DNA from 3 places in the Shewanella sp. YLB-07 genome. Region 3 is predicted to be linked to each of the others. Evidence: predicted binding sites of a transcription regulator. Region 3 holds the regulator's gene; each other region holds the start of a gene.
The links. Region 3 encodes LexA, which represses DNA repair genes until DNA is damaged. Its sites were predicted from a motif close to TACTGTATNNNNATACAGTA; they were not measured.
Positions count from the first base shown of each region.

Region 1: FS373_RS11680 (acyl-homoserine-lactone synthase) is a predicted target of LexA. The motif match lies at 5,069-5,088, and genes of this name have one in related genera.
Region 2: FS373_RS15705 (LexA family protein) is a predicted target of LexA. The motif match lies at 3,923-3,942, and genes of this name have one in related genera.

Region 1 covers NZ_VOQB01000004.1:473,318-484,740, forward strand. Annotated here, with positions in the region: gene FS373_RS11655 (RidA family protein) at 1-90, opposite strand, end outside; gene FS373_RS11660 (hypothetical protein) at 185-556, opposite strand; gene FS373_RS11665 (peroxiredoxin family protein) at 916-1,434, shown strand; gene FS373_RS11670 (gluconate 2-dehydrogenase subunit 3 family protein) at 1,428-2,096, shown strand; gene FS373_RS11675 (GMC family oxidoreductase) at 2,120-3,802, shown strand; gene FS373_RS11680 (acyl-homoserine-lactone synthase) at 4,315-5,007, opposite strand; gene FS373_RS11685 (cytochrome P450) at 5,461-6,864, shown strand; gene FS373_RS11690 (helix-turn-helix transcriptional regulator) at 7,114-7,866, shown strand; gene cspD (cold shock domain-containing protein CspD) at 8,635-8,856, shown strand; gene FS373_RS11700 (alkyl/aryl-sulfatase) at 9,319-11,286, opposite strand.
Region 2 covers NZ_VOQB01000006.1:351,888-362,369, forward strand. Annotated here, with positions in the region: gene FS373_RS15695 (two component system sensor kinase) at 1-2,778, shown strand, start outside; gene FS373_RS15700 (two component system response regulator) at 2,834-3,478, opposite strand; gene FS373_RS15705 (LexA family protein) at 3,961-4,395, shown strand; gene FS373_RS15710 (Y-family DNA polymerase) at 4,531-5,784, shown strand; gene FS373_RS15715 (antibiotic biosynthesis monooxygenase family protein) at 5,996-6,301, opposite strand; partial or broken gene FS373_RS32045 (transposase) at 6,572-6,743, opposite strand; gene FS373_RS15725 (DUF6531 domain-containing protein) at 6,804-8,792, opposite strand; gene FS373_RS15730 (hypothetical protein) at 8,819-9,304, opposite strand; gene FS373_RS15735 (sterol desaturase family protein) at 9,320-10,432, opposite strand.
Region 3 covers NZ_VOQB01000012.1:172,199-183,621, reverse strand. Annotated here, with positions in the region: gene mtr (tryptophan permease) at 1-1,173, opposite strand, end outside; gene plsB (glycerol-3-phosphate 1-O-acyltransferase PlsB) at 1,173-3,596, opposite strand; gene lexA (transcriptional repressor LexA) at 4,078-4,695, shown strand; gene FS373_RS23285 (cell division inhibitor SulA) at 4,728-5,240, shown strand; partial or broken gene coxB (cytochrome c oxidase subunit II) at 5,674-6,786, shown strand; gene ctaD (cytochrome c oxidase subunit I) at 6,844-8,433, shown strand; gene FS373_RS23270 (cytochrome c oxidase assembly protein) at 8,436-9,005, shown strand; gene FS373_RS23265 (cytochrome c oxidase subunit 3) at 9,002-9,877, shown strand; gene FS373_RS23260 (DUF2909 domain-containing protein) at 9,985-10,203, opposite strand; gene FS373_RS23255 (SURF1 family protein) at 10,336-11,172, shown strand; gene FS373_RS23250 (hypothetical protein) at 11,322-11,423, shown strand, end outside.

The sequences.
Region 1 (11,423 bases), on a different contig from region 3:
GATACAGACATGATTGCCTATCCGCACCGCACGTGAAAATCCTATCAAATCTGCATAAGGGCTGGAACTGGGGATTAACGACCGCGACATATCAGACTCCAATACTTTGAGTTTTATCTTGGATAAGTATGGAATAATCTCAACACTTTGCCTCTTTTTTAAGATGCACTTTTTTTTGTAATCATTACTGTTGATTACTGCTAAAGCTGATTCGATATTGCTCATCTATGATGAAGCTGAGCTTAGTCCCGAATTGAGAAAAATTGTTATCGTCGAATTGATATTCTATATGGCCTTGCGCTACCTGAGCTCCATTAATCGAAATAAGCTGATAAGTGACTAGGCCTGTTTTCTCCTGTGGGGAGAAGTAGATGGTTTGGCGGCTATTAGCCTTGACGGGCTCAAAGGTGAGCTGGCTTGTCGGCAGGTTAAAAATAATTTGGTAAAAGCTTCTGTCAGAATGATTTCTGACCAAAATTTGTGGTGATAGGAAGTGATAAGCGATCCCGCTTACGATAATCATCAAACAAAAAGCTAACCCTAATCTTCTTTTCATATTGTGTAATAGTCCCCTTGCTAAATGGGTGGCTCTAGTCTTTGACAACATCAGGTTAGTTTAAATCCCCCAACGTAGCAAAAGGTTGAAAATACCCATATTTCGACCTGACTTTAAGTGCCTTCTTCCAAGGAGGGCTAAAAAATACTCGGTGCTTGATGGGGAGCGTCCATGATGCTTGTTAAAAATTGTTCTAAATCAATAAAAGATGCAAAACTCATTTAACTTGAATTGTTTTATTAGAGCTTGCGGTCTGCTGTTATACCGATTGGTATTAATAATAGATGTTTTTACTGGATGATATTTAGGCACATATGATGAAGAGAAGGATGGTTAAAGGGATTTATGGGGTGCTTGTCATGTCATTATTTATTGGTTTCAAGGCGCTGACAGCGCCTTTATCTGTGGGGGAAATCGCCCCCGACTTTGCGCTCAAGCAACTCGATGGAACCGAGTTTAACCTGAGTGATTATCAGGGACATAAGTCAGTTTATCTCATCTTCTGGAATACCTGGTGTGGCCCCTGTACGAAGAAGGCACCTAAGCTGGTGGATATTCAAAATGAGCTTGGAGAGCGGGTGAAACTGTTGGCTGTTAATACCAGTTGGAGTGACTCTTTATTTGAAATCACTCGTTTTCAATCTCATTTTTCGACTAATTACCCTATAGCCTTCGATGATGAAGCCGAGGTGACTCACCTCTATGGTGTGATGGGCACGCCAACCAGTTTCTTAGTGGATATCAATGGTGTCATCAAGCAGGTCGATGGTATTACAGATACCCTGAGTAGTAATATTGCTCAGTGGAACCAGATGATACCTCAAATGGGGCAAGAATTAATGGCAAGCCAGGGCTGCAGCAAGGAGAGCGTATGTTGAAAAAAGATACCCCGTTAACTGAGGCACAATTAAAAGATAAGCCGTTAAAAGCGGGCTCAAGCAAGCCTGAATTAGTCAGTGTCTTTAGTAGTGGCCTTAACCGCAGAGCCTTTTTAAGACAAACAGGTGCTGCCGCAGTTTTACTCGGTTTGATTGGTGCTAAGCCCTCAGTAGTTGCAGCCGCTGATGAGGTTGATAGCCAGGAGAGAGGCAGTGATGCAGGTTTTAGTTCCCATGCTCAAGCTGTAGTTGCAGCGGTGCAGATGCAGTTATTTCCCGATGATGACGATGGACCTTCGGCAAAAGATCTTAACGCATTTAGATATCTGACCTGGGCACTCGATGATCCTGACAATTTAGCCGATGGTGACAGGGCATTTATCTTGCGCGGTGTTGGTTGGCTCGAAGAGTTAGCAAAATCGACCCATGGCGCTAGTTTCATCAAGCTAGGGGTGAATGAGCAAGATGTCGTGCTTAAGCAGATAGCCAAGAGTCGCACCGGTGAGAACTGGCTTTCATTGCTGCTCTATTATTTACTGGAGTCCCTGACCTTAGACCCTATCTATGGTGGCAATACAGATGGTATCGGCTGGCAGTGGCTCGAACATCAGCCTGGTTTCCCGCGTCCGATTCAAGGCAAAACCTATTTAGATTTTAGCTAGCTGACAACAGAGCAGGAGATGGCATGAGTAAGCAAGAGTTTGATATCTGTATCGTTGGCAGTGGTGCTGGCGCGGGTCCTATCGCCTATGAGTTAGCAAAGGCGGGCTATAAGGTCGGTGTGTTGGAGAAGGGTAACTGGTTTAAAGAAAATGATTTCTTTAAAGATGAGCAATTGGTTCGCCACAGTGTGTTTCGCTCACAATTTAAGGATGAGCGTCATGTACTTGAGGAGCCTAATGGTGATGACACTTGGTCATCAGACACTACGGCTCAGTTTTGGGGCGGCAATACTGTCGGCGGCGCGACTAATTTTATGAGCGCTTACTTTCATCGTCTCAAGCCCCAAGATTTCAGGTTAGTCACTGAATATGGTGACATTGAAGGTGCTAACAATGTCGATTGGCCCATTAGTTATGATGATCTCGAGCCTTACTATACCAAGGTGGAACAGGTGATTGGCGTCTCTGGCAAAGTGGTAAAGCATCCGCAGTTAGAGCCGCGTTCGACCATAGACTTCCCCTTTCCACCGACCGCAGAACATCCTGTCGCTCAGCGCTTCGATGCCGCCTGTAAGGGGTTAAAGCTGCATCCCTTACCCATGGCTCGCGGTATTCTCTCTATCCCCTTCAATGGCCGAAAAAGCTGTGAATACTCAGGTTATTGTGGCAGTTATGGCTGTCATTCCGGTGCAAAGGCTAGCTCTCGTGCAGCCTTGCTAGATGCGGCTGTAAAAACCGGCAATTGTGAGATAGTCACTCAGGCTAAGGTATATCGGCTCAATACGGACAGCTCTGGACAAATAAGCTCCGTGGATTATTTCGATCTGACCGATGAAAACAGCTCAAAGCGCGTTACGGCTAAGCTGTTTGTGGTGGCCTGTTACTCCATTGAGAGTGCCCGCCTGTTACTCAGTAGCACTGGCGACAAACATCCCAATGGCATAGGAAATACCTATCAGCAGGTGGGAAAAAACCTGCACTGCTGCGCCGGAGGTACGGGTCATGGTGTGTTTGAGATGGGTAAGCTCAAAGAGTTCGAGGCCAAGCAGCTTAAAATTCGTGGTCCCTTTTTCAATCGAGCCCTGCAGGACTGGTATGAGATTGACGATAAAGCAGTCTCATCTAAACCAATAAAAGGCGGCACACTCGATTTTGTCTTCGATCCACCATCGCCAACAGGGGAGACTGCCAGCTTGAAGTGGCAAGGGGAAAACCTGTTGTGGGGTACGCCGCTGAAACAGAAGATCAAATCCCACTTCACCAAGTCGAAAGACTTTAAGTTTGAAGTTTTCTGTGACTGGCTAACTAATGATGAATGCTATGTCAGTCTGGACCCTGTAGAGAAAGACCGCTGGGGTCAGAGCGTTGCCAAAGTCAGAGCAGGCTTTCATTCCCATGATGAGAAGGTGGCTCAGTATCTGGTGGATCGAGGCGTTGAAGTGATGAAAGCCATGGGGGCTCATCAAGCTTGGGGTAATGTTTTTACTCAGCCTACTTCAAACTTAGTCGCCGGTGGTTGTCGTTTCGGCAATGATGTAAAAACCTCTGTGTTAGACAAGAACTGTAAAGTACATGATTGCGATAACCTCTATGTGACCGATGGTTCATTTATGCCTAATGGAGGTAGTGTGACCCCAACCTTTACGATTTATGCTAATGCGTTTCGGGTGGCTGATAAGATTTTAGCGCGACTTGAGAAGGTTTAAGTCAGTTAATTCATTCATGGCTTTAACGGGTGGTAGTGTGACCCCAACCTTTACGATTTATGCTAATGCGTTTCGGGTGGCTGATAAGATTTTAGCGCGACTTGAGAAGGTTTAAGTCAGTTAATTCATTCATGGCTTTAACGGGTGGTAGTGTGACCCCAATCTTTACGATTTATGCTAATGCGTTTCGGGTGGCTGATAAGATTTTAGCGCGACTTGAGAAGGTTTAAGTCAGTTAATTCATTCGTTCATTCATGGCTTTAACGGGTGGTAGTGTGACCCCAATCTTTACGATTTATGCTAATGCGTTTCGGGTGGCTGATAAGATTTTAGCGCGACTTGAGAAGGTTTAAGTCAGTTAATTCATTCGTTCATTCGTTCATTCATGGCTTTAACGGGTGGTAGTGTGACCCCAACCTTTACGATTCTTGCTAATGCGTTTCGAGTAGCAGATAAGATTTTAGCGCCGCTAGATGAGGTAGTCATCTAGCGGCTCTCTTTAAATAAAATCGCTAGGAGCAAAGAGTTTTCTTCGAAGGGATCAGTGTTTCGACTTGTCCAAAATCCAGTACAGCCGCCATGGCATAACAACCATCATCCATCTTAACCGGCTTGGATAACGGGGTCGATTTAAAGCCTATTCGGGAAAAAACGACTCGTGTTGCGGGTGTCACTACCATGTAGACATACCTGATGTTTCTGTTGCGGCAATAATTTTGTAAGTGTGACAGCAACAGGTTCAGAGGAGGGTGATTACTCACCTTCGTTTTTCCTCTGTGAGTGGACTTGATTAATAGTCGGGATACTTCACAAGAGTTAGCGAGTTGAGTTGTAGGTTTAGAGCCCAGCAGAGGGCTGCTGAAAATCGTATTGATCATCCAGGGAGTGTCGTGATGATGTACTCTCAGGTATCCGGTCGCTTGACCATCGATAAAGAGTCCCAGATGGGTCGATGTATTATCGAAGTTGTCATATTCCTTCTCATCTTCCGGGCTTCCGACCCAGGCGAGTTCACGACAAAATACCTCGGCGCGTAGTCGATATAGTTTGTCCATCTGCCCTTGATTCGGGCTATGGGTGACGAGGTACTGGGGGGGATTTACTGCAAAGCGATGGACATTATCACTGGTGTGATGATTTGTTAATGGAGTCTGATTTGTTAATGGAGTCTGATTTGTTAATGGAGTCTGATTTGATTCCAGCATAGGGTTCTACTAATTTGGGCAAATTTCAAGGTGAATTACACCGCGATAATAGAACCTTAGGTACTGTCCGAAAGGTCAGTTGTAAATGTCGGATATTGCAATAAGGCGTTTGAAGGGGAAGTTTGTTGAAGTCCTGAGGTGCTAGTTAAAGATCTGAGAGTAATTGAACCCTTGAAGTATTTCGTTGAGTGAACTTAAGTTCATGGAAAAGTTATTTTTGTAAGAGATTAAGGTTGCGTAATTGTTCCTATTTATATTTTAAATTATTATCATGAACGATGAGAATGTTTGAAAATAATTTTAAAAGTGAATTTTATTAAATTGATATTACGTTTGTAAATAATATTTATAAATAAAATAGTATTTGTGTTCATTAAATTTATACAGGAAACTATAGAGAGCAGATGTTCTCTGCCGGTAATTAATAAAATGTAAGTTTACTCAGGGCTAAAAATGAAATCACTCTCTCAATTATCCGGGCCTCCGGCAACGAGTATTCTCGGGCATGTCAGTGCATTGAAGCAAACCGATATCCACCTCCAGATGTTGAAATGGATTGAGCAGTATGGAGATATTTTTCGGATCAGGTTAGGGATTAAGCCTGTGATGATAGTGGCCGAACCTAAATTGATTAAGACCTTGTTACGTAGCCGTCCAGAGCAATTCAGAAGAATTAAGAGCATAGAAACGGTTTTTGAAGAGGCTGGGCTAAACGGTATATTCTCTGCGGAGGGGGAGAAATGGAAAACCCACAGAAAACTCACAGAACCTAGTTTTCAGCCTGGTCATCTGAAGCATTTTTTCCCCCTGTTACAGGTCATCACCAAGAGGCTGGAGAAGCGATTCGAATACTTAGCCGTTTCGGGGCAAGAGTTCGATCTTCTGGATGAGTTTAAGCGTTATGCCGTCGACGTCACCACTTGGCTGGCATTCGGTGAAGATTTCAATTCACTGGAAAATTCCTCATCCAGATTAGAAGCTTGCCTGAAAACTGTGTTTCCAACCATGAACAAACGAATCACGTCACCTGTACCTATCTGGCGCTTATTTCCGTCGAGAGCAGATAAAGCTTTCGATGCTTCCCTCAAGGAGGTTAAGACGCTGGTAAAGGGTTTCATCAGCAACCAAAAGGAAAAAATGGCCGATAACCCTGAGTTGGCCAAAAAACCGGAAAATATGTTACAGGTCATGTTGACTGTGCAACAAGAAGACACCTCTCTTTCCGATGATGATATCATCGCCAATGCGGTCACTTTCCTGCTAGCGGGGGAGGATACCACGGCCAATACGCTCACCTGGATGGCATTCTTATTATCAAACGATGGGGAGGCTGAGGAGCGTTTAAATCGAGAACTACTGGAGTCGAATGTTAGTGGTATTTTAGGCTGGCCGCTCCCCAGATTATCTTTTCTCAATGCCATCACCTATGAGGCGATGAGATTAAAACCAGTGACACCTCTGCTCTATCTGGAGCCGATACAAGATACCCAAGTGGGCGGCTATAGTGTCAGTAAGGGAACACCGATATTCTTAATATTACACGCCAACGGTTTTAACCCTGATCTGTTCAGCGATCCTAACAGCTTCAACCCAAATCGTTGGCTGGACAAAGATCAGGCCTCATTTTCTTCACTTCAACCATTTGGGGGCGGGGCCAGATTGTGTCCCGGAAGGATGTTGGCCATGATGGAGATCAAGTTGGCGTTCAGTACTCTGTTCAGAAACTTCAGTTTGCAGCCCATGCAGGCGAGCAGTGAAGTGACTGAGCAGTTTGCTCTTACCATGTCACCCCATGGATTCAGGTGTAAAATACACAAGCGGATCAAGCTTGAATCGATGGGAACCGCCGTTAATTGAGTATCTTATCAAACCATGGCTATTTTTGATTAAAATTGATTTGTGCAATCGCCGATCTTGATGACTGTGATTTTTTTGTTAAGAGATCGATCTTTTTTCTTTGCATCTTGGTTTGATTGAGATTAAATTTATAGCTTAGGCGAGTATCGGTAGGGGAACTTACCGCTAGGGTGATACTTTAATTGTATTTTATTTTTTGTTATTGCAGTGACCTGGCTAACGAAACATTCAATTGAAGGATGATGAATAATGAGATTGCTGGAAGGGAATAATATCTCGCTTAATATAAAGCAAGTTTCAGATGTATATCAAATGTTTAGTGCCTCATCATCTTGTGATGAGATACTGCAATGTGCTAAGACTTTACAAAACTTGTTGGAAGTTGATGGAGTGGCTCTCATTACTCTGGTTATCCGCCCGGATCACAGTATTAATATTGAGAGGGTCGTTAGTTCCGGATTTGGTTTCGCGGCCAAGAGTGCGGAGTGGGACAGCATATATCAGAAGAAAAAATTTCAATATATTGACCCGATAGTGAGTTGTTCCAAGTCCTTCAGGAACTCTTTTAATTGGAAGTCTGTCCCTTCGATGATGTCGCTGTCAGAGAATCAGTTCAATTTTCTGGAGAGAGCACAGGAGATGGGCTTGAAGGAGGGAGCCAGCATAGGTTCTTTTTCTTCCAGACATATCTATAAGGAGCTGAACATCACATCTGTGTGTGGTTGTTCGCTCAACACGGAGCAGCTCGCGACCTTAGAATTGATCAATGCGGTTTCGGCTCAGGCCATGACCCGTCTTATGCACCCGGTGGAGGAGTTGACGAAGAGAGAGCGGGAGATATTGGCATGGTCTTCCGAAGGAAAGTCATCTTGGGAGATTGGCATGATCTGCTCTATCACAGAGAGAACAGTGAAGTTTCATCTGAAAAACATTTATAAGAAGCTCAATGTACAAAATAGGGCACAGGCGATTGTTTGTGCAATTAGGCAAGGCTTAATATAAGCTGTTTAAATATCATACTTTAGGTGTTTAAATTATAAACTGATATTCTTTAGGATGAATAACGTCAATATTTAAATATATATTCATGAATATAAGAGAACTCTCTAATAACCTATGGTTACTGGGTTTTAGCTTTATATGGTACGGAGAATGGTTAACTCATTATATTCTAGCTGTCTGAGGGAACAGTTATTAAAGTGTCATTTATACAGGATAATGAACTCATAATATATTTGCTTTTGTCTATACATTTAGACATGCAGGTTATTAGTTACTCAGAATAAGTTAAACTCAGATTGAATTATATTTTAATTGTTTGTTTATTATTCGGTTCAGCTCATTGAAATGAGATGGATTAAATAATATATATTCTCTTATTTTTATTTACTCGGTAAATTTCTTATTTAAGACCAATATTTGCCCGTTCCCCCTTGAACGGGCTTTTTTTTGTATATCATTGACTAAAACACCATCTCGGGGACATGCTCCGGCACCACAACTTAACCTGCAGTGAGCTCGATGCTCTCCTTAATACTGATGCCTGCTCGATATGAAGAAGACATTTTATCTTTTTCAGTTGAGCTACTGCCCATTTGAACAGTGCCATGATACTTGCAGATCACGTATTATCATTTTAGTAATTTAACAAGTTAATGACATTTTGTTGGTTATTAATTTCTCGAAGCTGCGGTAACAAGACTGGAAGGGCTAGATAGCGATTCAAGTTCTATATCCAGATCGTCGAATTAAGATGGAAGGATTCTAGGCATGATGAAAGGAACGGTGAAGTGGTTTAACAACACTAAAGGCTTTGGATTTATCTGTCCAGGCGCCGGTGGTGAAGATGTTTTTGCCCACTATTCTGCCATACAAATGGAAGGTTACCGGACTCTGGCGGCAGGCCAAGCTGTCGAATATAAGGTAGAGGCCGGTCCTAAAGGCATGCACGCATTGGCTATAACACCAACGGATGAAATGCCAGTGAATTAGGTTTTAAATGGAGACTCCACATTAACCCTATGATTAAAAAGTAAGATCCCCAAATAGGCACTCAAGGATGAGAGCCATAGAATCGAGTGTTTACTTAAAGAACAAACTCGAATCTCTGTTGTAAACCACAAGCATTAAAATAGCATCATCAACCCTTTGCCCGTTAAGTTCACTCCTTAACGGGATTTTTTTCGTGGTCAGCATCAGCATCAGCAGCTAGGCCAACATCTCAGACTTATGGAGCTGTATTGTCGATATTGGTTCTAAATTACTCGCTGAGTAATCCTGAACTCATTTCAGGATCCAGCTTGAATGTTTGAGGTAAGATGTAGGGCGTCTGTGGTCCCTATATTTACTATCTAGGTGAATATCGCACAGTTAAAGCAGTAAGTTGTAAGTAAAATGAAGCGTTCCTAGGATCTAGATCCTAGGAACTCAGTTTTTATGATTAAGGCGTGACAGCTATGGTGTCACGATATTAAACCAGAAGTTGAAGTCGTCCAGCATACCGAGAAACTCATTAAACTGTTTCTTGTCGCCACTTATCTTCACTGAACCATTTTTGATGGCTTCATCGAAGGTGAACTCTTTAAGCTGAATACTGTTCATGGTGTTCATCGACATGACTAAAGCGACATCAGGTTTAGCAACCTGGTTTTGGCTGTGGTGCAGAACGGCATTCTCTATCGTTAAGGTGTACTTACTCTTAAGATCAGTAAAGTCGATATTGATATCAAACACTTTCCCGGCCGCTTTTGCCGAGTCGAGTCTGACCGCTAAGAAATCAAACAGCATATCCGGGGTCATGGCGCGAATGGTATCAGGCGTTGCCGTTTGGGTGCCTCCTGCGGATGGGACACCATTTCTCAGTTCATAGGCACCTTGTAGATACACAGAGCGCCACGGACCTGATTCGGCCTGATAGCCAAGTTGCTCGAAAGCATCGGCCAGTAACTCTTTAGCTGGTCGACTCTTAGGGTTAGCAAATACGGCATGTTTCATCACTTCAGCAACCCAGCGATACTCTCCTTTATCAAATGAAGCCTGGGATTTTTTGATCACGGCAGCTTCGCCGCCCATAAAATCCATGTACTTTGTCGCTACCATCTCTGGCGGCAGGTTATTGAGGTTTGAGGGATTACCGTTATACCAGCCCATATACTTTTGATATACGGCGCGGCTATTATGGCGAAGGGTGCCGTAGTAACCGCGAGTCGGCCAGTTTTGTTCCAGCTCGGCAGGTAAGGTGATTATCTCGGAGATCTCTTCACCTGTATAACCTTGGTTCATCAGACGTACTGATTGGTCATGGGTAAATTTGTAGATATCACGCTGCTTTTTAAAATAGGGAATGATGTTTTCAGTGTCCCATACTGGCCAGTGATGACTTTGAAATTTTACTTTGGCCTGGCTGCCCCAGGTATCGATGGTTTCGTCGAGGAAATTGGCCCAAATCAATGCATCTCGCACCTCTGCCCCACGCAGTGTCAAGATGTTGTGCATGGTATTGGTGGAGTTTTCTGCCATCCAGAGCGCTTTCATATCAGGGAACCAGGTATTCATTTCGGCTGGAGCTTCACTGCCAGGCGTTAGCTGAAACTCCATATTGATCCCATCGATACTGAGTTTCTCACCGGTTTTGGTGATCTCATGGCTAGGTAATAATAGGCCAGCGAGCCCGGTCGAGACTGTCATTCCCAGACCACCATTGACGCCCCCTTTTGCATTGCGGGGGAGCATAGCACCGTACATGTATATGGCGCGGCGTCCCATGGCGTTACCTGCGATCACATTTTCTGAGACTGCATGTTCGGTAAAGTGCTCGGGTGAGATAATTTGCACCTCTCCAGACGCAACTTGCTCTGTGGTAGCAATTCCTGTTGCGCCGCCGTAATGATCGATATGGCTATGGCTGTAGATGATAGCCACAACCGGACGCTCTCCTAACTGTTCATTGATAAAGTCCAGCGCGGCTTTCGCAGTCTCGGGTGAGATAAGTGGATCGAAGACAATCCAGCCTGTTTTACCTTTGATAAAGGTGATATTGGATAGATCGAAGCCACGAACTTGATAGATGTTGTCGGTGACCTTAAATAGACCATGTTGGATCACAAGCTGAGCGTTTCGCCACAGACTTGGGTTAACTGTATCTGGCGCGTCCTTATCGATACTGATGTAGGTCTTGTACTGCTCCAGATCCCAGACCACATTGCCCTGAGAGTCCTTGATGGTGACAGTATCAGGTTTGGCGATAAAGCCCCGTTGGGCATCTTCAAAATCTTGTCTGTCACTGAAGGGTAAGGCCTTCAGTACCGCAGCATTGGCTACCTTGGTATATTGACTGGCGGGTTTTGACTGAGTCGCAGCAAGACTCGAGTGAGGTAAAACCAGAGAAAATGCGACTAGCAGCGCAAGCTTAGATCTATTCATTACAAATTCCTTTTATAACGGAGAGGGAAAAGCTGATTTAAATAATGGGTAAAAGTATAGTGAACTTAACGGGGAACGGTTGAATTATCAACAGCTAATGTGATGATATTTTTTAATATTTACAGAGGTAAGATTTT
Region 2 (10,482 bases), on a different contig from region 3:
TGGAAAGCCTCACTGGTCACCAAACTCACAGTATCATTTACCGCCGTCCTCGTCAGTCTCTGGCTCATGATTGAATACCAAGCTTACAGCAACACCTTTTCCCGAACCCTCCACCGAGCTCAAATCGCCTACGGTGAGCTAAGTGACTTAAGATCTCAGGTAAGTAACACCCTATTTTCCGATGCACGCTATGATGCTCGTCAACTCGATAAGCAGTTACATCAATTCTCATCCATGAATGAGATCAATGCCCAAGGAATAGTCGCTCATTATTTTCCTCTGGCAGAAAACCCTAATAAAGAAAATGACACCTTAAGCATGTGGATTGCCCAGACTTTTGGTAATGCGGGCCAACACAGATATTTAGATAGCTTCATCTATAAGCCTCATAAAGGGATCTCTATTTATGCGGACTCCAATGCAGACGAAGAATATTTTCAGATAAGGCTCGAAGAGATAAAACAACTGACGAGTAAAAAATCCCTCGATGGTTATCGTTGGGGAGCGCCCATTCTTGATAAAAGATCCGGTGATTATCACCTCATATTCAGTTATTCCAGTGATCCGGCTAACCCTGACGCTCCCCAGGTAGGTTTTGGGATAAACCTGGTCTCAGTGATGGATCTCAATAATTCATTAGGGCCTGGGGATGTCAGTTTTTTCATGACACCGGAAGGTGAACTATTCTCTAAATCTATGTTGGCCTTGTCACCTGAGACCATCAACACCTTAAAACACCAGTTTAACAGCAGCCACCCAGATAATGAGAAGCGGGTTCTACATCCCTTAGGTGAATACTATGTGATTAAAAATCACATTCATGGCCCTGGATGGCAGCAAATCACATTGATATCAAATGATTTTCTGAAAGATATGGCCTTAACCCCCTTCTTCGCGGAACTGCCCTGGTCACTCCTTTCTTTGGCCTTTATGTCTTTCGTCCTACTCAATGTGCTGCGCATCAATTTTGCCAAACCTATTGGCCATTTTGTCAGCATAATTAACAGTGACAGCCAACCGACCTTAGAGCGGCGCCTCCCCGTAGACAGAAAAGATGAATTAGGTCAGATAGCCAAGGCCTATAATCACTTATTGGATACGGTCAAAGAAAATTATGATGTACTCGAAAAGAAGGTCGAAACAAGAACCCATGAGCTGGCCATTGCCACCCTGGAAGCGGAAAAGGCCAATAAACGTAAGACTGAGCATTTAACCAACATCAGTCACGAAATCCGCACCCCACTCAATGGCATAACCGGCTCATTGGAGCTGCTGCGTAATACCGAGCTCACCACTAAGCAGATGGATCTCAGAGACACAGCCTATAACTGTGCGAATTCCCTATTAGCCATTATCAACAACTTGCTCGACTTTTCTCGCATAGAAGCCGATCAAATTGAGTTAAATTATCAGCTCTATCCCGTGTTGACACTGGCCGACAACGCCATGATCACCATACAGAGCAGAATTGTGAACAAGCCTATTTCACTCGAATGCATCGTTAACGCCAATGTGCCGGAAAAAGCACTACTGGACCCTTTAAGAGTGAGGCAGATCTTAGTCAACTTACTGGGGAATTCGGCCAAATTCACGGAAGAAGGTTATATTTTATTGCGTATAGAAGTTGTTGAAAATCATCTCTATTTCAGCATTGAAGACACGGGGGATGGCATAAACATTCAAGATCAGCAACGCATATTCGAACCCTTTGCTCAAAGCTGTCACCACCAACCGGGCACAGGCCTTGGCTTGCCCATATCGGCTAAACTCGCCAAGAAAATGCAAGGTCAGCTAACCATGTTTAGCACCTTAGGCAAGGGCAGCACCTTTGTGTTAGACCTGCCCCTGTCTCAAGCCACAGCCCCCTTAGTCTTGCCAGACGATACCATCACAGCACCACTTGCCCTGCATAAACAATTAGCATTATGGGGAGCTAAACCTATAGAGGGTGATAATGAGGAGCTAGATAACCCTGAGCTTACTCACCTGCCCGCCCGCCTATGGCAACGTCTACACGAGATACGTCACGACTTGCCTCGCAAACAAAGCAGCCATACGCTGGCCCTGCTCCCCTGGAAGCTAAAAATTCTGCTGGTGGATGATGTAGATACTAACCGGGATATTATCGGCAAGATGTTACTCGAGTTGGGCCAACAAGTGTTCAGTGTCAGCAGCGGTGAGGCGGCATTGCAAAAAGGAATGCGCCATATCTTCGATCTGGTATTGATGGATATCCGCATGCCGGGACTCGATGGGTATCAAACCACACGAAAATGGCGTGAAAGTGAAGATATTCTGGACACCGAATGCCCTATTTTTGCTCTCACGGCAAATGCTAACCCTATGGAGCATGACACCATTCGAGCCGCTGGAATGAACAGCTATTTGACTAAGCCTGTGTCATTGAAGCAGTTAAATATGGCACTTGAAGAGGCGGCAGATCTGCAACTGGATCGCGATATGCCCCTGATCATCAATACCGATATCGACACGCCGATGATCGATGTCTCCCACACGGATCTTAATCAGCGACTGGCCGCTCATTTAACGGATATGGGCGAACAAGCCAAACTGCATATTAATCAAGACGAATGGAAACCCCTCAGCGATGTACTGCATACGATTAAAGGCAGCGCGGGCCTAGCGGGAATAAAAGATATTTCTGAAGCAGCTGCCGACTTAGAGGTCGCCCTTGAAGCCGAAGCCTGTTTAAGTTTGGAGGAGTTTGCGCCCCTAGAAGCGCTCATTCAGGCATTAAATTGCGAGACAAACACATAAGATGATTGCACGCTGATACTGGGTTAGTATCAGCCGTACAATCACAAAAGCAGAATTAAGAGCCCAACCTCTGAGCCCAACGCATCAATTCGGCCACATTGTGTGCGTTGAGTTTGCGCATTAAATTCATTCGATGGGTTTCAACCGTTTTCAAACCTATGACTAAATCCTCCGCGATATCCCGGTTGCGACGCCCCTCGCAGATCAACTTGAGCACTTGTTGTTCCCTCGGAGTCAACATAGGGATATCACCATCGACGGCACCAATCAGGGCTTCAACTTGTTGCTCGTCCAGACTCGAATCGATAAAAGTCTTGCCTTTACTGACAGATTTAATTGCCGCTAATAAGGTACTTTTCGGACTGTTTTTAAGTACATAACCATTGGCTCCGACATCCAATGCTTCACGGGCACTCTTCTCTTCAACGGTGGCCGTCAGCACTATTATCATCATTTCCGGCCAACGTTGACGTAATTGACGGATAACATCGAAACCACTCATGCCCGGTAATTTAAGATCCATAAACACCAGATCGGGTGTTAACTTTAAACATTGCTCATACACAGCCAAGCCATCTTCAACAAATCCCACCAAATTCAACTCGGAATATGGGGCTAAGCAGCTACATAATCCATCAAAAATTAACGAGTGGTCGTCTACTACCAATATATTTATCGCCTTGTACTGGCCAAACGTCATAAGCTTACCTCCAGAAGAGAGTTCGAGTTACCTGTATTATGTAGATAACAGTAAACTGATCTTGATCACAATGATCTGCATATTGAAGGGCTTTCAGTCGGCTTGTCAAGACTTAGTACACAGTAGATTGTGCTTTATCACCGTCAATAAAACGGATACTAAGCTCATTAAAATACTGATACATAAAACACGCCAAACCCAGTTGCAGTCTCCTTTCAGCACATCTTAATCCGAATGCGGGCTAAGATGCCTCTGTCGACACTCAAGCGTTATCCACCAAATATACGAGGTTCACAGGCAGATCCAATCTAACCCTATTAACAAAAAGTGCTTAAAATCAGCCGTTTCTCCCCACGAGCCAGATTAAACGACAATCCTACTTTAACGTTCTGCCACCATCATCCCGAAAAAGATTGCCAGTGCCTAGATTACTGCTAGACTTACAACTGTATAAATATACAGTGCAGGGTAAAGCGACCATGATAAAAATGATCCCAATCTCAGCCAGTGCGGGAATAACCGGCTTCGAGAGTCCAGCCACAGACTATAAACAGCTTCCTTTAAGCTTAGATGAATTACTTATCCAGCACCCCAGTGCCACTTTCATCGGCCAAGCAAGCGGATGCTCGATGCAAAATGTCGGTATATTCGATGGTGATATTCTCATCGTCGACAGACACGTCAAGGTACAAGATCAGGACGTGATAGTGGCAAATTACAATGGCAGTTTTGTCTGCAAAATTATTGACACAAAAAGAAGAATGTTACTCTCTGCTAATGATGAACATCAGCCAGTGGTCATACATGAGTACGACCAATTCAGTGTCGAAGGTATCGTAGTACGTTCAATTCGCTGCCATCGGCCGAGTCCTCTGCTGATGAATGACGCAGCCGTCGAGCCGACTTTTAACCGATGAAAGTTATTGATGCCAGTGTCGTTACAGAGTGAGTTATAGCACCAAAACGAGTACTGAAACTAATACAATAACTTGTACCAGAACTTATACCAGAGTTAATGGGCCAGCAGAATCAACTCACACAGAGGAGATATGATGTTCGCCCTCGTCGATGCTAATTCATTTTACTGTAGTGCCGAGCAGGTATTTCGTCCCGAGTGGCGTGGCCGCCCTATTGTGGTGCTATCTAACAACGACGGCTGTATCGTCGCCGCTAACCGTCAGGCCGTCGATGCCGGGGTCCCAAAATTTGAGCCTTACTTCAAAATTAAGGCACAGTGTGATCGCTTAGGTATTATCGCCTTAAGCTCGAACTACGAGCTCTATGGCTCACTATCCGCCAGTATGATGGAGGTGATTGGTCGTTTTGCACCAGATCAGCATGTCTACAGCATAGATGAATCATTCCTGTCGTTTAAACACTGTTATCCAGCCATACCTTGCCTAGTGAAACATGGCGAGGCCTTGCGGCGCACAGTATGGAAGGAAACTCGCTTACCTGTGTCCGTTGGCATGGGAGAAACCTTAACCTTAGCTAAGATAGCCAATCATGCAGCTAAGAAGCTTGTAGACTACAACGGAGTCTGTGTCATAGATAACTCAGGCCAACGCAAGGCAATTCTCTCGCAGATAAAGCCATGCCATGTCTGGGGCATAGGCCGGCGTTTATCTAAGAAGCTGGATTTAATGGGAATAAAGTCGGCCTATGCGCTATCTCTGATGGCACCTGGGCTGGCCAGAAAACAGTTCAGTATCGAGATGGAACGTACGGTGCGGGAGCTTAACGGTGAGCCGTGTAAGGATTGGGATCAAGCCAGAGCTGATAAACAACAGATATTTTCGACTCGTAGCATGGGAGAGCGGATCACAGACTCAAACTCGCTACAGCAAGCCCTCAGCAAACATGTCGGTATCGCCACCAGCAAGGCAAGAGAGCAAGGCTCATTGTGCTCGGTACTGCTTATTTTCGCCTCCAATTCCCCTTTCGATGAGCAGCCTATAGGCTTTAAACTCACTCACAGATTTGCTTATCCCACCAATGACACAGGTGAAATAACCCAAATAGTGACTCAGATAGCCAAGCAACAATTTAGAGATGGTGTGCGTTATTACAAGGTAGGAGTAGGCCTAATCGACCTTATCAGTGAGTCACATAACCAGTTGGATCTGTTTGCATCACCGAAAAAACCGGCATTAATGAAGGTCTATGATGCACTCAATCACAGATACGGCTCCGACTCTATATTTATGGCTGCACAAGGGTTCACGACCAAGTGGCACATGAAACGAGAATATCTCACGCCTCAATACACCACCAGCTGGCGCGATATTCCTAAGATCAATTGCTAATCTACTGACAAATAATATATAGAGCTAAGACATCACCACCAGCTGGCGAAAATTATCTAGTTTGTTCCTAATTGACAGGGTTTAAATGTATTTGCAAAGAGGTGAGAGAATCTCCGCACTAAACAGCGTAAATCACTGGCAGAATATCTCTCTTCCCTAGGACCTCTTGTTAGACGCATTAACCTAATAGATAAATGACGTCATTTAGAACTCACCCCCTAGTCGATATCACCACCTGATGCTTTTCAATCATAGGTCTGCCGGTAAAGGCTTCCTTGGGTAAGGGATTTTGATGAGATAACTTAAAATCTTCACTGTGGATCCACGCCTCAAAAGCCGCTTCATCTTGCCAGGTTGTAAAAACGACATAAGGCGCCCCTTCACTCACAGGTTTTAAGATCTGCATGGAGACGAAACCAGCTTGCTGGTCGATTTGTCCCACACGTTGACGAAATCGATTCTCAAATTCATCTTGCCAATCCACAGCCACCGGAATACGGTTCGCGACAATATACATAACCCCTCCTAATAAAGACATCCAAAATTATTTCAATAAAAAACAACCACTAGAAACATGTGAAACTACCGTAAAACCCAGTGTGCCACGACTTATCTATATCATCAATTATCAGGCATGATAAATAGACCTCTTTAATGCATAACTCATTAAGAATTGTCGAGAAGAGTTCAAATTAGATGAAATAGTCAAATCAGGAAAACGCAAAATACCGAACGGAAATTCAGCTGGGTTTACACTCTTTCACTAAGGAACCTTAACGGATATATATTAGGCGCTGTCTAGCCATTTATGACAATTAGCCGCCCCATGCCTACGTTTTCTTTAAATGCTCACAGTAACGACTTAGCTCCTGTAAAGTTCCTACAGGGCCTTTAAACAACCGAGTAAACTCTGATGTGATTTTCAGCCAATTCTGTTCCGGAATATTGAGTTTATGTAAAGTTGGTTTAAGCCTAGTTCATAGATTTGCTCTTTTAAACTTTGGGTGTCTTGATAGTCTTTAGCTGTTTTGTTTGGGGCGCCATGAGTTTTGGGCAAGTTTTTCATATTCAAAGGTTAACGCTACGTCCGGACTAAGGACCTTGAGCTGATGTACGACGTCATTACACTCGAGGGGGATATTGGCATCGACTCTCCCCTCTTTAGTACGGCTTTGTTGCTGCACTAAACGACCGATAGCATCATAATAGAAATGCACACTGGTGCCATCGGCTAAGGTTTTACTCTCGAGTCTGCCAGCTGCATCATAAGTGAACACAACCCTGCTTTGTTGAGACATGACAGGCTGAGTCGCCACCGCCTGAACAGCTTGACCTTGATAAGAATGAAAATACAAAGATGAATCTGAAATTTGTTTAGCTTCACTCACGCTGATGAGCTGACAATCATGGTTATACTGATAACAGCTTCGCCCTTGTGGAGTGACATGACTTATCAAGGTATCGAATGCACCATACTCATAATCATGCTTGAGCCCTTGGGAGTTCGTCACACCGATTAAGTGCCCATCACAATCATAAGCAAAATTAGTTTGTTGACCCTCTTCATCAACCCAAGCGCAGGGATAAGGCATACCGAACTTATACTGCCAGAATTGAGTCCCCTCTTTACTTCCATCGGCCAAAGTCTGACATCGTGTAACTAAGCGGCCGAGTCCGTCATAATGAAAAACAACAGTTCCACCATCAGCCAATAAAATAGTCACTAATTGACCTAATCTGTTGTAGCGATAGCCCGTTTGGCTAGCGTCTGGTGAGATAATCCAAGCTAATTGGCCCAAACTGGTGTATTGATAGAACCACTGCATAAGAAAAGGATCGGATACGCTGACAAGGTTTCCTTTATTATCATATCGGTATGACCATATTTCACCTTTTGAATTGGTGTATTGCGTCAATCGCCCCGAGTCATCGTAGCTATACTCCCAGGTTTTGTCTCCCTGGATACTCATTGCAGTCACTTGGCCAAAGTCATTATAGGTAAATTGACAAGGCTCTCCCCGGGCATTGATTTGAGCGATAAGGCAATTGTCCCACCACTCATTGATCGTTTCATCACCATTGGAGAAGACTATGCGGGTAATATTGTTTTGCTCATCTGTGTAATAATGCCTGATCCCGTAGCGCGCACTCTTGTAATACACCACACCTTGCTCGTCATCGTACCTAAGTTGAGCATTGAAACGCTCCTCTGCACCACGTATGGCAAGGGCACGCCCTTTTACATCATAATCAAACTCAAGCCAGGTGAGACTCAAGTCAGAACTGCGCAATAGAAAACCATTTCTGCTATAACGATAATCAAAATTAGCACCGGGATCGGCGCGGCAAGACGTCATATAACCAAGCGGATTATACTCGTATCGAGCCAAGGTTTGGATAGGTAATGCTTGTGGAGTAAGTAAGGTCAACTGCTTGATGCAGCCCAGATCAGTATCCACCCGAATCTGTCGGCCATCGGCCAAACTAATATGACTCAGGACTGCGCCATGATAGGTGAAAGTTAGCTCATTGCCTTTGCCATCACTAATACGAGAAAGAAGCAGCCTATCGCCAAAGGCGTGACCAAAGCGATAACTAAGACCATCGACATGCCTCATCAACAGATCATCACCACGGCGCAATAATCGCCATTGTGGCAGATGGGAAACCCGGCTTTTGTGTCCCGCTACAGGCAAGTCGTACACGCCTTGATTATATTGCTCATCGGTAAAAGTCACCGACTCACCATCAAGTAGCAAGCTCATGTCCCACAAACAGCGCCAACGGGTGCCAAGTAAACCTGGACTCATCATACTGCCTGAATGATAGAAGCGTTTATGCAGCAGAGGGAGTCGGCCCGAGAGGGTAAAGTCGGTGCGCCGCTCAAGCACATAACCTGTGGCCATCTCGATATGCTCTGCTTGGGTAAAGCGCCCTTCGCTACTAGCCGTTCGTACATTCAAATCAAATGCATTCATCAGGCTTTGCTGCCTTTCCAATATGTTCACTGCAACTTAGTCCAATCAAGCCTTTATTAATCTGAGGTTATTTCAGTAAATTCAGCATCCTGCCAAAGCTTAATTTCACTGTATGTCGCTTGATTAATAATGCCCAGTTCCAAGGCCTTATCCATATCATCTTGGATAAGATAGGCGCCTAATATGAAAAGTCCATCAAACTGGCGCAAGGGAGCATATTTAGGTTCATCTTCCCATTTGTCATCATAAAAAGCCTCGTACGTTCGGCTTAAGCTATAACCCGCCTCACAGAAAAACGTACGATTCAGTAATGCGGCTGCATGCTTCCATGCCTGTTTATCCATTTCATCAAGGGATTCAAGCGTGCCATGATGTTCACTCATAGCCAGCTTTATCTGATTAATAGCCTCCAGCGTCGGAGGGGCCGCCTGCAACTTGCTGTCATCACAGCCTTGAAGTTCATAAACTTCACTTTGGCAGGCCGTCAGCAGTAACAGAGTTATCAGGCTAATACCTGCTTTAATCGATGATCCTTGTATCATATTCATATTCCTTGTTTATCGACTTTTTTTAAATGGAAACGCTTGCTGTTTCAACATGCCTTCAGGGATATAGTCGCCTACTACCCCATATTCATCCGGCCACTCTTTTTGATCACACACGGCGGTTCCCAATAGGTAATCGATAAACGAAAAATGTGCCGCATAATTTCTGTCAATTGCTGCACTATCCGAGGAGTGATGCCAGTGATGAAACTGAGGTAAGACTATGATGTACCTTAACCAACCTAGATTAATTTGAACGTTAGCATGATTAAACACAGCCTGTAGGCCGACAATGATAACGTAAAGCCCAATCACCTCTTCGGGAAAACCCAATACAAATATCGGCGTTAACACCAGACACCGGGTGATTATCAATTCTAAAATATGCTGTCTTGAACCTGCTAACCAATCCATATGTTTAGCGCTGTGGTGCACTGCATGAAAACGCCATAAAAAAGGCACTTCATGGTAAGCCCTGTGCGCCATATATTGAACCAAATCGGCGACCAGGATAATGGAAAAAAGCTGTAGTACAAATGGAAGACTGGATATAAAACCTTGTATATCGGTCGAAATAGCCCAACCAAAGGCTTCATGTACAAAACGGTTAGCCACTAAGAGTACAAAGCCGACCGCCAGATGATTAACGAAGAAATGATTCAGATCCCCCTGCCATTCAGGCCTGAGAATGACTTGTTGAGACTTATGGGGTAAGAGTTTTTCGATGAAGATAAAGATAAGAGTCGAGCCCAGAAGATCCAGGATAAACCAATCTAAGCCTAAATAAGGGGTGTTATCATCAAAATCCCCCACTTCCACTTTGTGGCCACCGAGTGCTATTGCAACGATCACAAACAACCAGGCAAGCATGCCTAAGCGTTTATTTTTGTTACGAACAAAATTGAGTAAGCCCAGGCTCCCGGATATCACTAAAGCAAAGAACATAATCTGCCTTAATAAGCTCACACTGTAATTTTGTCTCAGCTCAGGTGTGGTTAAATATTCGGGGAAATGAAATGCCAGCACACCTAGCAATGATAAAAAGGAGAGTAAACACGCGATATAGCCACTGATCCTACCTTCACCTAAACGTAATTCTCCCTCTTTCACTAACTTATTTAGCATAAAAACATCCATTTAATATGTGAATGACAAACCGTCACTATCCGTTGATT
Region 3 (11,423 bases):
CACGGGTGTCCCACCTGGCACTCTGAAACCTTCATGTTGCGGATACATTTTTCTCACTCTATGGGCCATCATGGCAGGTACAATGGCCGCCCATATCGTAGCCGCAAGCGCAGCGAAGCCGATAGCAATCAGAAACCCATCAGGAAAGAGCAGACCCAATACGGTCGGCGGTAAAAAAGTAACCGTAGCTGTCTTCAAACGCCCCGAACGAGACTCGTCGAAACCAAACAGATCCGCAAGATAATCGAACAGACCCAGAGTCACCCCAAGAAAAGAAGAGGCAACGGCTAAGTTGGCAAACAGGGTCAACATGCTGGTTAGCCAATCGCTGGCAATCACCCCAGATAAGGCTCCGACTAAGACCCCCATGTTACCGCCCTGAGCTATGATGTCGACAAACTCGCTTCTTGCGATATTGCCCATGGTCGCGACTAACCAACAGACATAGATAACGAATGCTATCAGGGTACCTAAGACGATCGCCTTGATAATCGTGGCGGGATCTTTTCCGTAATATTTAACCAAGCTAGGTACATTACCGTGATAACCGAAGCTCACCAGACCGAAAGGTAGCGCGGCCAACAGATATGGCAGATATGTCTCCTCACCATCTGGCTTAAACAGCTTCACGGTATCGATATCTATCAGTAAGTTACCCACGGCGAGGAAGAAGGTGATGATCATGCCACCCAGCATGATAGTGGTGATCCTATCTACCGCTTTGGTGCTGATAAATACGACGAATGCCAAACCTAAGGCGAAAACCAGACCAGCCACGCTCTGAGGCAGCTCGATTCCGGCCGCCTCGAGACTATGATTAACGATAGACCCGCCACCACTGATATATGCGTAGGCTAAGATGTAGAGCACGAAGGCGATGGAGAGACCATTCACAATTCGCCAAAAGTTACCTAAGGTCTCACGAGTCAAGGTATCGAAACTGGCTCCAGGCTCAAAATGTAAGTTAGTTTCCAGCAGTAGAAGACCCGAAACTAACATACAGAACCAGACGCCGATCAGCATGGATATCGAATAGCTAAACCACATTCCTGCACCGACGACTGGCAAAGAAAACATGCCAGCCCCGACTGCGGTTCCGGCAATGATCATGGCTCCACCCAGCAGGGAACGACGCTCAGTCCCACTCTTAGCCGCATTCATATGATTAGCCATTACGCTTTGTGCTCCGCAGCGACGCTATCTTCAATGGTTTGTCTGACAGATGAACGCAGCAGGCCATTGGCTCGCAGTCTAATCCGTTCGACTTCCCCTCTCTTGTCGCTATCTAATATATAACCTAGCTCTTTTAGCTTGACACTCAGGGTGCCGTAGAGCTTCTTATCATAAAATTCAGGCGCCGTGATGCCGTGGAGCGCACCCAGTCTCTGTGCCAATCTATGACTCTCGCGCTCAAGTTCAGAGCGCTCCATCTTAGGGCAGACTGCCAGCAGATTAAATATAATGGCATAGCGTTGCATAGTCTCACTCACGGTACCCGCAAGCAGTAACAGCTGGTTGATCTGACTCTCGACAGGTGAGAGACATCCGGATTCGGTCACTAAACCTTGAGCAATAAATAGATCCAAAACTTGGGTAACATGAGTTTCTATGTCCTCAATACCCATAAACAACTCCGCTTTCAGCAAGGGGTAGAAATCTTTTACCGTAGCGACAATCTCGTCTCTGGTGACATGATCATGCTGAGTCAAACAGCTTGCAATCAGCGAGGGAACAATCAATAGGTGAATGATATTGTTACGGTAATAGGTCATAGCTACAGCAAGGCTATCCTCTATTGAGATGATATCACCAAGCGGATCGCTATCTAGCTGAAACTTCTTTAGCTCTAAACCTTGCTGTACCAGTAACTTGCCATCACCTTCGGGTACCGAGGTGAACTCGGTATAGGGCAGATCTTTGAGCAATTTTAAATAGAGATCTAGCTGCTTCTCAAGCTGTGAACGCTCCAGAGCATGTTGCTCAGAGGCGAGTAAAACCAAGCTGGTCAGAGTCACCGAACTCACCGCCGCCGCATCGTTAATACTTGTCATAACCCGATTAGCTAAGGAATTCACCACAGGAGTCAGCCACTTCGGCTTCTGCTCAGGATCTTTGGCTATCTCCTGCTTCCAATCGGGTCTTTGCTCGTCCAGATAGATGTCTAAGGTGATGGGTTGACCAAAATTCACATAGCCTTGACCGAAGTTACCTAGCTTACGCAGCGCTCCAAACAGTTGCCAAACAGACTCTTTCTTTTTCTTCTTGCCGCTAAGTTCTTTATGATAGGTGGCGACCTCCATCACATGATCATAACCTAAGTACACAGGCACTAAAGTTACCGGTCTTTCCATGCCTCGCAGCACACTATTGAGCGTCATGGCAATCATGCCAGTCTTAGGTGCGAGCAGACGCCCGGTGCGTGAACGCCCACCTTCGGTGAAGTATTCTACCGCATAACCTTTGGTGAACAGCTGATCCAAATATTCACGAAAAACCGCTGTATAGAGCTTATTACCCCTGAAGCTACGGCGAATGAAAAAGGCTCCACCACGGCGGAACATAGGCCCAGCAGGCCAGAAATTGAGGTTGATACCCGCAGCGATGTGCGGTGGCACCATGCCTTCATAATAAAGAATATAAGACAGTAGTAGGTAGTCCATATGACTACGATGACAAGGTACATAGATGATCTCATGACCATCATGATGTAGCTGCCTTACCTGCTCGGCACCTTTAATATTGATACCCTTGTACAACTTGTTCCACAGCCAGGCCAAGAAACGCTCGGCGATGCGCACAAAGCTCTCGGAGTAATCCGCCGCAACTTCATCGAGATACTCCATCGCCTTTGCTCTGGCCTCGACTTCGGAGATCTTCTTGCTCGCCGCTTCCTCCAGAATCGCCTTCTTCAGGGACTCTGAATTTAACAGGTCTTGAAATAGCACCTGACGTTTAGGCAAAACAGGTCCGGTCATGACCTTACGTTGACGGCTGAAGTGGACTCGAGCAACACGAGCTAACTTATGAGCAATTCGCTTGTCGGTGCCGTGTTCGTCGGCCATATAACGAATTGAGACGGCATTAGAAAATTGAACGAAATTATGTCGACCCAGGAAGAGGATCATCAGGCATTTTCGCAGCCAGGTAGGATTTTGACGCTCAAATACCGCCGCCTTCATGGTATCGTCTTCTTTACCTGGAGTACGCCCCCAGTAAAGGCTAACCGGCACTAGCTGTATATCCAGTTCAGGCTTCTGCCTATGTACCTTGAGCAGATCCATAAAGCTATTTAAGAAAAACTCGTTACTTTCTCTTTGGCCAAATAGCGGCTTGGCACCTTCCAGACACACCACCCTCGGCGTGTACTCACCATCGACAACCAACTCATCATAAGGGCTTGGAAGCCCATACTTATTAGTGATTTCACTTAAGGAAGCGATGTCGCTGAGAGATTCAGTCTTCATCACATAAACCATAGGCTTATCTGGATCTAAGTTGAGATCGGCGAAGGGGTCATGGGGTACAACTATTGTTTGTACCAGCTTTTTCTGAATCCAACGTAAGGATTTATACCAAAGAGAGTCTTTTTTTGACATTTTTCTTATACAATGTGAGTCTTCTTAATAACGGCATAGAATACCAGATAAAAGAGAGATCTCCCTAATAGTAGTCAGCAAAATCCCCCGCATGCCTGATTCGACACTCAAAGCACTTGAGATTGAATATAATTTTCAAAAAAATTAATATTAGATAGCTTTACGGGTGTTCACATTTATAAGGCAACATAAGTTAATAATATTAGGTATAGGTACAATTCATCTCGATAGCCTAGAACATAAAATAAGCCAGTTTAGAGAGATAACCACCAGCACAAAAGATATATAATTCAAGGAGGCCATGCCCACCACCTATTTTTAACGTTATATAAGCACCGAGTAGTCACACCAAAATAATAAATATAAACCATGGGCTTGCGATTGAGAGTTTTTTTGCATACTCACTAATCTTGGTTAATCCTTGCACTGACTAAAATACTGTATATACTAACAGTAACTGTATAGAAAGACAGGATTCATCATGAGACCTTTGACACCAAGACAAGCCGAGATTCTAGAACTCATTAAGCGTAATATTTCCGATACAGGAATGCCTCCGACTCGAGCCGAAATAGCTAAGCGACTAGGTTTCAAGAGCGCCAACGCTGCCGAAGAACATCTTAAGGCACTGGCTAAGAAAGGTCGCATAGAGATCATTCCCGGTACGTCCCGCGGCATCCGACTCACACAAGCTGCGGAGCCAGAAGATTTAGGCTTGCCATTGATCGGCCAGGTTGCCGCAGGCGAACCCATCCTTGCCCAGGAACATATAGAACAACATTATCAGGTCGACCCAAGCATGTTTCGTCCCTGTGCCGACTTTCTACTTAGGGTGCGCGGCGACAGCATGAAAGATATCGGCATTCTCGAGGGTGATCTGCTCGCAGTGCATAAGATTTCACAAGCCAAGAATGGCCAAATTGTCGTGGCTAGAGTGGAAGAGGATGTCACAGTAAAACGCTTCGAGAAAAAGGGCAGCATGGTTTATCTCCATGCTGAAAATGAAGACTATGCACCGATAGTGGTCGATCTCACCAGTCAGAGCCTGAGCATTGAGGGGCTGGCAGTCGGTGTGATCCGTAACGGCAACTGGCAATAGATGAAATCGCACATTGGCGAAGGAGCTTGGTAATGAAAAATTTAATCGGAAATAGCCCTAGACACCCAGGTTTATGGACGAATCCCCTTGACCAAGCGTCCATCACCCAAGAGTGTGGAAGTATCACTACAGTAAGTACCCACACTCAGGGCCGGGTGGAACTGAAAAAGGTGAGTAATCGGCTCGCCACATTGAGCCATCAGGGGCAATGGATCGTATTGATCAGTCCTCCCAACATAGGTTACAAGCAGATGTTAGCCGAAGCCGGTGTTAGGATGGACCGAGTATTGTTGGTTCATGCTAAAGACGAAATCGAAACCTTATGGGCCATGGAAAAAGCACTCATAAGTGGTACATCCAGTGCCGTCATCTGCTGGACTCAGGTCCTAGATTCCCGTGACAACCGACGACTCAGACTCGTAGAAAAGAGCGCTCGCGCCCTTGGCATTGTCATCGAAGATGCGAATAGTCACTTACATGCTAAAGCCCATGAACAAACAGATGCTCACTTCAATCAAGCCTGTTTATTTGGATCTCTGCACTAATCTCCAGTCAATGTAGCCAATAGAAAAATGATTATTTAAGTCCCGCAAGGGACTTTTTTGTATTTGATTTTTATTCGAAATTTTTAAAAAATTCATTAAAAGTGATCTTGATCAATAATTCAACACCAAGTAAGTTAGGGATATAACAACGATAATTTGTTATATCCAAACGATTTAGTAGTCGGCGTAGTAAAGCCCTGCCATCTGTGTAAGGCCAGATATTTACCTCGCTGAAGTCGGTACTGATATATTCAGCCGTAGGTGCGAGCGTGGTTAACTCTGGTAGTAAGTGACTGCCAAACTAAAATAACAAGTGAACCGCCACTGCACTTTGAAGTCATCGTTGCTTTTTTGGGAACTGAAGAGTTTGCATAGAGCAGAGACTTACTGTGTGACTCTTCTTTGTCTTAATTTTTGACAGAGGAGAAGTCTAGTGAAGCGAGTGTTGTATATTTTTCTGGCGTTGCTATTTACGCCATACGTTTTGGCATCAGAAATGCCCCTTAATATGACCAAGGGTGTCACGGATATCAGTGGACAGGTATACAACCTGCACATGATCATCCTGTATATCTGTTGCGCCATCGGTGTTGTGGTTTTCGGAGTAATGATCTATTCCATGATCAATCACCGAAAGTCTAAGGGTGCCGTAGCAGCCAATTTCCACGAAAGTACTAAGGTCGAGATAGCCTGGACCATTACACCTTTCATCATACTCATTATTATGGCAATTCCAGCGACTAAAACCTTAATCGCCATGGAAGATTCTAGTGATGCCGACATCACCATCAAGATCACAGGCTCTCAATGGAAATGGCATTACAGCTATTTCGATCAAGATATAGAATTCTATAGCTTACTCTCAACCCCGAGAGCACAAATAGAAGGAACCGAGGAGAAGGGAGAGAACTATCTCCTCGAGGTCGATAAGCCCTTAGTGCTGCCCATCAATAAAAAAGTTCGCTTCCTGATGACATCTGAAGATGTGATCCATTCCTGGTGGGTTCCCGCATTCGCCGTCAAGAAAGATGCTAACCCGGGTTTCATCAATGAAGCATGGACTCGTATCGATATCCCAGGTACCTATCGCGGCCAGTGTGCCGAGCTCTGTGGTAAAGATCATGGCTTCATGCCAATCGTGGTCGAAGCCCTGAGCCAAGCCGACTTCGACATCTGGGTAGCCGAACAAAAAAATCAGGCCAGCACTGCCGCAGCTGAGGCTGAGGCTTCCTTGAGTAAATCCCTCTCCATGAATGAGCTTATGGCCCAAGGTGAACAAGTATACATGTCCCGATGTGCAGCATGTCATCAGCCTAACGGCATGGGTCTACCCGGTGTATTCCCTCCAATGAAAGGCAGCCCAATCACCACAGGACCATTAACTGATCACTTAGAGATGGTTATCAATGGGAAGGCGGGCACTGCGATGCAGGCTTTTGGAAAGCAATTAACCGCGCAAGAAATTGCCGCTGTAATTACTTATGAACGTAACGCATGGGACAACAACACAGGCGATACGGTTCAGGCAGCTGATGTCAGTCAGCATGGCCAATAGGGAGTAAATATGAATACTTTAACCCGCGAAGCGGAACCTAATATGGAAATGGTCCAGGTTGAAGAAGCCAGCGACCACCATGATGAACATCAAGAACTGTACCCTTCGGGCATTAAACGTTGGCTGTTCACCACCAATCACAAAGACATAGGCACACTTTACCTCTGGTTCAGTTTTATCATGTTCCTCACCGGTGGCGCTATGGCTATGGTGATACGTGCAGAGCTATTTCAACCAGGGCTGCAGCTGATAGAGCCTAATTTCTTCAATCAGATGACCACAGTCCATGGACTTATCATGGTATTTGGTGCCGTCATGCCAGCCTTCACTGGCCTGGCAAACTGGTTGATACCTATGATGATAGGCGCGCCGGACATGGCGCTGCCAAGGATGAACAACTGGAGTTTTTGGATCTTACCCTTTGCCTTCGCCATCCTGCTGAGCTCTCTATTTATGGAAGGGGGCGGACCTAACTTTGGCTGGACCTTCTACGCACCACTGTCGACCACTTACAGTCCTGACAGCACGGCACTTTTTGTCTTCTCTATCCATATCATGGGAATCAGCTCCATCATGGGGGCGATTAATGTGGTCGTGACCATAGTGAATATGCGCGCCCCGGGTATGACCTGGATGAAGTTGCCACTTTTTGTCTGGACCTGGTTGATCACCGCCTTCCTCTTGATTGCCGTGATGCCAGTACTCGCTGGCACTGTGACCATGGTGCTAACGGACAAGTACTTCGGCACCAGCTTCTTCGATGCCGCAGGTGGTGGCGATCCTGTGATGTTCCAGCATATCTTCTGGTTCTTCGGCCATCCCGAAGTTTACATCATGATCTTACCCTCCTTCGGTATCATCTCGGCCATAGTGCCCACCTTCAGCCGTAAGAGGCTGTTTGGCTACTCCTCAATGGTTTACGCCACTTCGAGCATAGCAATACTCTCATTCCTTGTCTGGGCACACCACATGTTCACCACAGGTATGCCGGTATTCGCCGAGCTTTTCTTCATGTATTGCACCATGTTGATTGCGGTCCCCACCGGGGTGAAAGTGTTTAACTGGGTGGCGACCATGTGGCGAGGTTCTCTCACCTTCGAGACGCCCATGCTGTTCGCAGTCGCCTTCATCATACTCTTCACCATAGGGGGGTTCTCGGGCCTGATGCTGGCCATCACCCCGGCAGACTTCCAATACCATGATACTTATTTCGTGGTGGCACATTTCCACTATGTGCTGGTAACGGGTGCCATCTTCTCCATCATGGCCGCCGCTTATTACTGGCTGCCGAAGTGGACAGGTCACATGTATGACGAGAGGTTAGGCAAGATACATTTTTGGTGTTCAGTAATATCGGTCAATGTGCTCTTCTTCCCTATGCATTTCTTAGGCTTAGCGGGCATGCCAAGACGTATCCCCGATTATGCGGTGCAATTTGCCGATGTTAACCAGATAGTCTCCATAGGCGGCTTCGCCTTCGGACTGTCTCAGTTTATCTTCCTCGCGCTGGTCATCAAGTGTATACGCGGTGGCGAGAAGGCAGCGGCAAAACCTTGGGAAGGCGCTGAAGGCTTAGAGTGGACACTGCCTAGCCCGGCACCCTATCACTCATTCACTACACCACCCGAGATAAAGTAGATATGAGCAATAACCAGGGCAAGTCTAATCGAAGACTCATCGGCATGCTGATTGCTGGTGCCGTGGGCATGTTCGGCTTCGGCTTCGCCTTGGTGCCCTTATACGATGTGCTTTGCGAACAATTGGGCATCAATGGCAAAACCCAGAACAGTGCCAGCACTTACAAGCCGATCACAATCGATGAGAGTCGCACCATTACCATAGAATTTATGGCGCAGATCCAGAGTGATATGCCTTGGGAGTTTAAGCCCGAGGTCAAACGTATGCAGGTGCATCCCGGAGAGCTGATTCGCACTAACTTCAATGCGAAAAATCTGTCTCTAAAGGATACCATTGGCCAGGCCATCCCCTCGGTCTCACCTGGGCAGGGAGCCGCTTACTTCAATAAAACCGAGTGTTTCTGCTTCAACCAGCAGAGACTAACGGCCAAAGAAAGCGCCGAACTGCCACTTATTTTCTTCGTGGATCCGGATCTTCCCGATTCCATAACCACATTAACTCTCTCTTATACCCTCTACAACATCACCGACCGTGGTTATGTCGGCTCAGTTGAGCAAGGAGCAGCAAGATGACAACTAAGCACGAACCCTATTACGTTCCCGCACAGAGTGCATGGCCCATCATAGGGGCAGTAGGATTATTCCTCATCGCATTTGGCGCCGGAAGTTATGTACAACAACTCAAATCCGATGGCGGCAGTGGCGGAATAATCTTACTCACTGGCATAGCCGTTATTATATTTATGATCTTTGGCTGGTTTAGAACCGTTATCGCCGAATCGATGAGCGGCCTATATTCCAAGCAGATGGACAGATCTTTTCGCCAAGGAATGAGCTGGTTTATCTTCTCCGAGGTGATGTTCTTCGGTGCATTTTTTGGTGCCTTACTTTACGCCAGAATGATTGCTGTGCCTTGGTTGGGTGGCGATTCCAATAACGCCATGACCAATGAGGTGCTCTGGCCTGGATTTGAAGCCGTTTGGCCATTATTAACCACACCCGATGGCACAAAAACTGAGGCAATGCCTTGGACTGGCTTGCCGCTGTATAACACCATCATCCTACTCACATCATCTGTGACTCTGCATATGGCTCACGTGAGTCTGGAGAAAGGTAAACGCTCGGCAATCACAGTCTGGCTGGGTATCACCATCTTGCTGGGCATGAGTTTCCTGACGTTACAAGTCGAAGAGTATATTCACGCCTATCAGGAGATGGGCTTAACCTTGGCCTCTGGCGTTTACGGTAATACCTTCTTCCTCTTGACCGGTTTCCACGGCATGCACGTCACCCTAGGAACGGTATTCCTTATAGTGTTGTTTTTGCGAGTCTTGAAGGGTCACTTTACCCCGGATAAGCATTTCGCCTTCCAGGCGGGCAGCTGGTATTGGCACTTTGTTGACGTAGTTTGGTTGTGTCTGTTTATCTTCGTCTACGTCCTCTAATAGAGCCGCTGCGCTTCTCTATGTATGTCACTACGTGAAGTTCAGTATAAAAAATTTCATCGAGTAAGTAGGAGCCATCACCATGGCTCCTTCACATTGTTCCTAGATTAATAAGGTCTTGGGTTCTGGGTGATAACACCTGTGCCTAGTGCCACTAGGATAAATAAGACCACCAGCACAGAGAAGATAACCCTACGCCCCAGGAAATGACTCACAGGCGTCTCACTCTCACCTTTAACCAAGATAAACAGGGCTCGGGCCAGATTAAACATAATGAATAGCAGTAGTAGTACTAAGACGATTTTAAAGATAATTAATAGATTCATCGGTTCTCCTCGCATTGAGTCATGGAGCGCTAGGGACTTGTTCGCTATAGCTACTCTGGAGCTGTTTATCCATTTGGTCAAGTTAGGTTTTTTGCAACTTAGGTGTCTTCTGAAAACACGGGAGAAAATATAATGACTAGCCTCTCTCGACACAGCAGTCAGTATTTATGGGCGACTAGAACAGCAGTGGCTATGTGCTCGATAACTATGTTTCTCATCTTAGTGAAACTAGGGTTTTGGCAACTCGATCGCGCCGAGATGAAGGAGCGCTGGCAAGCTGAATTGACCCATCGCCAATTATCTGCGCCACTGACATATGCACAATTGGTTTCATTCCCCCCCGCAGAGCAAGTCACAGGTTACCGTCTCTCGGTCTTGGCATCTCCTGCATCGAGTCAAATATTCCTATTGGATAACCAGGTCTTTAGAGGAAGGGTTGGCTATTTAGCACTACAGCCCATGCAAATAACCCCCGATGGACCTTGGATGCTAGTAGAACTCGGCTTCATTGCTGCTGGTTTAGATAGACGAATACTGCCCGGTGTTGATGTCATCGAGGAAGAGGTCAGCTTGAATGGTCGCTTGTATCAGAAACAAGCGAACCCTATGAGCTCGGCATTAATGCCTGAATCAGGCTGGCCCAAGCGTATCCAAAACCTTAACCTTGCTGAGATTAGCGAACTACTAGGTCAACCTTTAGCTCCTGCCGTGTTGCAGCCGGATCATCTCGATGGAATTAACTTACCCCATCCCTGGACACCGATACCGCTTTCTTCACAGAAACATAGAGGCTATGCCTTACAGTGGTTTTCCATGGCACTGGCTTTTGCCCTGCTTATTTTATATTTCATCTATAGCAGAAGAGTTAAAACTCCAAAAAAACAACAAGATGAATCTAGAAAGAATAATAATCCTGATCGGACCAATATCGATGAAATGACAGTTGCCAATGTAAACAAGACCAAGTAGGTTAGAGATTAAGCAGTAAAAACTTCGACCCATAAGAAGTGACTATCAAATATGCGTTTCCTAGCCGTCTCGGGAAACTGAATGAGTATGACTCATATGAATTTTATTAGCCTGCACAGGCGTTCATATGAGCTTTCTTAGGAGAGAGTATGAACTCCCCCAAAAAGAGCGGCGCTAAACCTTTAATTTTACTTTTCTTAGTCTTCGTCCTACCTGTGGCCGCGGCCAAAATCGTGCTCAGCTTAGACCTC